Dyadobacter pollutisoli: one gene and its partner. The protein of the gene in region 1 interacts with the protein of each later gene in a pairwise test. Links are inferred from orthologs where the notes say so. Each region holds a gene or a part of one and is shown in the gene's direction. Other genes may lie near its edges.

Region 1 (2,983 bases):
TTTAAAATGCGAGCGTGAAAGTACAAACAATAGCGTAAAAAGGCGAAAAAAGGAGAACATTGTTGATCCATTTGCAGGATGGTTCAGATACTTGCGCATTTGTTAGCGTACCATCGGGAATTGGAACCATTGGTCTAATTTTCGATATTGCCAGCCGGCACAAAACAGATAAGTGATGGACAAAGCTTTATTGCGAAAGGATTTTCTGATGAAAAGAATCCGTCTGACGCAGGAAGAAGCTTCCATTAAAACTGATCTCATCATAAAAAACCTGCTGCAAAGTCTCGAATTACTGGCCTTTGAAACGGTTCACATTTTCCTGCCGCAACTCGGTAAAAATGAAATTGACACCTGGAAAATCATCCCGCAACTTCGCATTTCATTCCCGGACGTAAGCATCGCTGTTCCCTACGTGATTCCCGGCACGAGGGAAATGGAGCATTGCCTACTTGATTCCCAAACTATCCTGATTCCTAACCAATGGAAAATCCCGGAGCCTGATCCCCAGTCTTCTAAGATCATCTATCCTGAAAATATCGACGTCGTGCTGGTACCATTGCTGGCATTCGATCTGAAAGGGTATCGGGTAGGTTATGGGGGCGGTTATTATGATCGTTTTTTAGCTCAATGTCGCCCTGATACAATCAGAATCGGTCTTTCCTATTTTGGTCCGGTGGATGAAATTGGAGATATCGATCCGTATGATGTGCCGCTGCATTACTGCATTACGCCGGGTCAAACGTATCAGTTCTAAGCTTTATGATCACCTTATTGGCATGATCCAACGGTCGGAATTGCTTGTTGGATGCTGAATTTAAATGCATTAAAAAACGAAAATCATGATTCATTCTAAATTTCGTCGTATTTTTGCGGCACTTTTCGCCTTAGGTAAGATCCTATATGGCACAGAGTAAATTATATTTTATCCATTTTTAATCTCAATGCAAGAATGAAAATCGCAGTAGTAGGCGCTACCGGTTTGGTGGGCGGCGAAATCCTCAAAGTGCTCGAAGAGCGTAATTTCCCGGTGACGGAATTATTAGCCGTTGCATCTGAAAGATCTGTTGGCAAGGAAATTACATTCAAGGGTAAACAGATAAAGGTGATCGGATTTGAGGAAGCGATTGCAGCTAAGCCTGACATAGCCATATTCTCGGCAGGCGGCGGTACCTCATTGGAACTTGCTCCACGGTTCGCAGAAGCTGGCATTACGGTGATCGATAACTCGTCGGCATGGAGAATGGACCCTACCAAAAAACTGGTTGTACCTGAAATCAATGCTGGTGAACTGACCAGAGAAGACAAAATCATTGCAAATCCAAACTGCTCTACCATTCAAATGGTGGTCGTTTTGAATCCTTTGCACAAAAAATATAAAATCAAACGTGTGGTTGTTTCCACTTACCAATCTGTAACCGGAACAGGTAAGGCGGCGGTTGATCAGCTTTTCTCAGAACGTGCTGGCGACCATAGCAAAGGAAAAGTTTATCCACACCAGATTGACCTGAATGTACTGCCCCACATTGATGTGTTCCTGGATAACGGCTACACCAAAGAGGAAATGAAGATGACCAACGAAACGAAGAAAATCATGGGCGACGACAGCATTGCTGTTACCGCTACTACGGTTCGTATCCCAACCATCGGAGGTCATTCAGAAGCAGTTAACATTGAGTTCGAGAATGAATTTGACCTGAACGAAGTTCGTCAGATTTTGAGCGAAGCAGAAGGTGTGATCTTGCAGGACGACCCCAAGAATGCTCTTTATCCAATGCCATTGACTGCACATGGAAAGGATGAAACATTTGTAGGCCGTATCCGTCGCGACGAATCTCAGCCTAAGACATTGAATTTGTGGATCGTAGCTGATAACCTGCGTAAAGGTGCTGCTACCAACACCGTTCAGATCGCTGAATTTCTTGCGAAACATGACCTGGTAGGCGTTGCCGAAGAGGCATAAGCCTGACAATGTTTTTGATATATAACAGAAAAGCCGCTTTGAAGCGGCTTTTCTGTTTAACGGTCTACCTCGCCCATTACCACATCAATGGAGCCTATAATGGCTACCAAATCCGCCAGTAACGATCCTTTTGACATTTCTCCGATCACGGACAGGTTATTAAAAGAGCAAGCGCGGGCTTTACAGCGGACCGGGATATCAGACCGGCCATCGGTGCGGAAGTAAAAGCCAAGTTCTCCTTTCGGATTTTCCGCTCTTACATAAAAGTCCATGGCCTTCGGACGAATTTTCTTTGGAACAATGGCTTGTGGGTCAAAATCACGGGTACGCTTGAAAGCTCCGGTAAGCTGTACCAAACTTTGCTCGATCATTTTCACTGATTCCCAGCATTCTACCACGCGGACCCAGGTACGGTCCCAGCAATCGCCAACTGTGCCCATTTTGCCTTCACCAATCGGTACCTCAAAATCCAACTCTGGATAGACCGAATATCCGTCAACTTTTCGGAGATCATAACGCAAACCCGAGCCTCGGAGCATTGGCCCTGTGCAGCCATAGTTGATCGCAACAGGTAGCGGCAATACGCCCACATTGGCAGTACGCTGGATGAATATTTTGTTTTCGACTACAAGTTGTTGCAATTCAACCAGTTTTGGCTTCAAATATTGAACAAATTCCAGGCATCGTTCTTCAAAACCCACAGGAAGATCGTAAAATAACCCTCCTATCCAGACATAATTATAAAGCATTCTCGCCCCGCATGTCCATTCCAGCAGTCGCAAGATCTGCTCACGATCCCGCATCATCCATAAAAACGGCGTATAAGCGCCAATATCCATAGCATAAGTACCGAGCGCGACAAAGTGAGAGGCCAGCCGGTTCAGCTCTGCCACCACTACCCTGATATATTCAATGCGTTTTGGAATGTCATTCTCGATACCCAGCATTCGTTCCACGCCCATTACATAAGCATGCTCAGAGTTCATGGCCGCCACATAATCCATACGGTCCACATAGGGTATG
Region 2 (2,825 bases), 410 kb from region 1 along the record:
TAGCCTTCCTCGTAGCGGTCGGGGATATAATAATCGAGGTTAGGATATGTTTTTTTGAGAAATCCGTAGAATAATGCCACCGAGGTAGTACCATCCACATCATAGTCACCGTAAACAAGGATCTTTTCTCCGGATGCTATCGCCCTGGCCAGCCTCTCGACGGCAAGATCCATATCCTTCATCAGAAATGGGTCGTGCAGTAAGGTAAGATCGGGGCGAAAGAATTGTTTGGATTGATCAAAATCGAGTATACCACGCTGTACCAGAAGCGTTGCAAGCGAGGGGCTCACTTTCAGGGATTCTGTGAGCTCGCTGACAACTTGTTGTTGTTCAGGATTAAATTCAGGGTAGTGTATCCAGCGCTTTTCAATCATGAAACAAATATAATCGGATTATGTCATGCGCCCATCAAAATCTATTATCCGCCCACGCAATCAGGAAAAGCTAATTGAAAGGTCTTATCTTTACAAATTATTAACATACTTTAAGATAAATGCCACGTCTTCTGGCGATTGATTACGGAGCAAAACGGAGCGGAATTGCGGTTACCGATCCATTGCAGATCATTGCCACCGCGCTGGAAACGGTACGGAGCCATGACTTGCTGGAATTTTTGAAAAAATATGCTGTCAGTGAGGAAATTGAAGCATTTATTATTGGAATGCCTAAAAGGCTGGACAATACGGAAAGCGACAACGCAGCGAGAGTGATGGCATTTATAAAGCAATTGAAAAAAGGCTTCCCTGATACACCAGTCCACACCCATGACGAAAGATTTACATCGTCAATGGCCTTGCAATCAATGATCGCGGCAGGATCCAAAAAGAGCGATAGAAGAGAAAAAGGCAATATCGACAAGATCAGTGCTACCATTATTTTGCAGTCTTATATGGAAAGTAAAAGGTAGCCTGACTGAAAGCTAATTATCAAAACGAATCAATAAAGTTTTATTACAATGATTTATCCCATAGTAGCATACGGCGACCCCATTCTTAGAAAACCGACCCGATTTATCGAAAAAGGTGAACTGGATCTTAAAAAACTTTCTGAGGACATGTTCGAAACCATGCATTCTGCAAATGGCGTTGGTCTGGCTGCCCCGCAAATTGGAATGAACATAAGGGTTTTTGTAGTGGATGGTACACCTTTCAGCGAGAAGGACGAAGATGAGGACGACGAGCCGGATCTGTCACTTGTTGATTTTAAAAAGACATTCATTAATCCTGAGATCCTGGAAGAGAGTGGTGAGGAATGGGCGTTTGAGGAAGGATGCCTGAGCATTCCCGGAATAAGAGGAGACGTATACCGTCCTGAAAAACTAAGGATCCGCTACCGGGATACGGAATGGAATGAATATGTGGAAGAGTATTCGGGAATGGCCGCCCGCATTATTCAGCATGAGTACGACCATTTGCTGGGCAAGCTTTTCGTTGACTATCTGCCTACTTTGAAAAAACAGTTTATCAAAAAGAAGCTGACCGATATTTCAAAGGGGAATGTGGATGCTGACTACCGTATGCGTTTCCCAAATCGCAGATAGGTACATATATAAGGGTACAAAATAATCTATTCTTCAGCATGCCGGAAGGTCACTTAGAAACATTATCACTGGCATTGATCCAGACTGATCTTTATTGGGAAGACACAACGGCCAATCTGTCCTCCCTCGAAGAAAAAATAGCAGCTTTACCAGAGGAAGTCGACGTGATCGTGTTGCCTGAAATGTTCAACACCGGTTTCACGATGAACATTTCGGTGGCTGAGCCAATGAATCTTACTACTACCAAATGGATGAAACAAATGGCGGCTCAAACGTCGTCATTACTCATTGGCAGTTTCACAGTGAAGGAAGGTAGAAGATTTTACAACCGGCTGCTCTGCGTCAAACCGGACGGTACCTGCGCATCTTACGACAAGCGGCATCTTTTTACAATGGGTGAGGAGCATCTGACGTACACAGCGGGAGAATCCAGGTTGATCTGTATATGGAAAGGCTGGAAAATTTGCCCTTTGATCTGCTATGATCTGCGGTTCCCCGTATGGAGCCGGAACACAGCCTCTGATCCCTACGATCTTCTTATATATGTGGCGAACTGGCCTTCGCGGCGCGCCCATGCCTGGAAGACATTGCTAATGGCCCGGGCCATCGAAAATCAAAGTTACCTGGTAGGCGTGAACAGGGTAGGAATGGACGGGAATGGGTTGAGTTATCATGGCGATTCGGTTGCGCTGGATTATCTTGGCGAACCCGCGACTATGCTGGGCAGCATCGAAACAGAAAAAATCGTCCGGTTCTCAAAAACAGAACTTGATCAATACCGTCAAAGCTTCCCGGCACTTTCCGATTCCGACAGTTTTGAAATAGTTTGATGAACCATGGGACAATGTGTCCCAGACAGTTTGTCCCAGACTTACTCAATTACCTTAGGTACCATTATATAGGAGTCGTTTTTCGACGGAGCGTTGTGTAACGCGTCTTTTCTGTCGAGATTATTCACCGCTACATCTTCTCGCCAGTTGTTCACTTCGTCCATAATGTGGGTGAGTGGCTCAACTCCTTCCGTATCGATTTCATTCAACTGGTCCATCCAGGTCAGCACCGAGTCCATGCTCTTCAACAGGGCCGCCTCTTCTTCCGGTTTGATCTCCAGCCGGGCTAGATGGGCGATTTTTTTGAGGGAGTCATGATCGATTTTCATGGTATTAAGAATTTGTTAAGTTAGCTCCTGGGTGTAAATGAAATTCAAAATTACCTGATTTTTGCGATTCTGTTTTCAGGCGGGGCGGTAAATTGTAGGTGGGGTACCAGATTTCTCCTGCTGGTA

What was found. The genes of interacting proteins can lie anywhere in the genome.
Region 2: the proteins of ON006_RS24650 (region 1) and def interact in binary tests that used the Escherichia coli proteins (3 or more experiments, as listed by UniProt). The link is inferred for Dyadobacter pollutisoli from one-to-one orthologs.

The regions. Positions count from the first base shown.
Region 1 is NZ_CP112998.1:5,997,336-6,000,318, forward strand. The notes cover bases 50-2,954. They hold ON006_RS24650 (aspartate-semialdehyde dehydrogenase), read left to right. Parts: upstream 50-949; coding sequence 950-1,960; downstream 1,961-2,954. Other genes in these bases: ON006_RS24645 (5-formyltetrahydrofolate cyclo-ligase), read left to right, coding at 176-754; ON006_RS24655 (NADH-quinone oxidoreductase subunit D), read right to left, coding at 2,017-2,954. Outside these bases: more of ON006_RS24655, read right to left, coding at 2,955-2,983.
Region 2 is NZ_CP112998.1:6,411,464-6,414,288, forward strand. The notes cover bases 1-2,747. They hold def (peptide deformylase), read left to right. Parts: upstream 1-955; coding sequence 956-1,540; downstream 1,541-2,747. Other genes in these bases: recJ (single-stranded-DNA-specific exonuclease RecJ), read right to left, coding at 1-374; ruvX (Holliday junction resolvase RuvX), read left to right, coding at 494-907; ON006_RS26540 (amidohydrolase), read left to right, coding at 1,579-2,370; gatC (Asp-tRNA(Asn)/Glu-tRNA(Gln) amidotransferase subunit GatC), read right to left, coding at 2,412-2,699. UniProt on the Escherichia coli protein: Removes the formyl group from the N-terminal Met of newly synthesized proteins. Requires at least a dipeptide for an efficient rate of reaction. N-terminal L-methionine is a prerequisite for activity but the enzyme has broad specificity at other positions.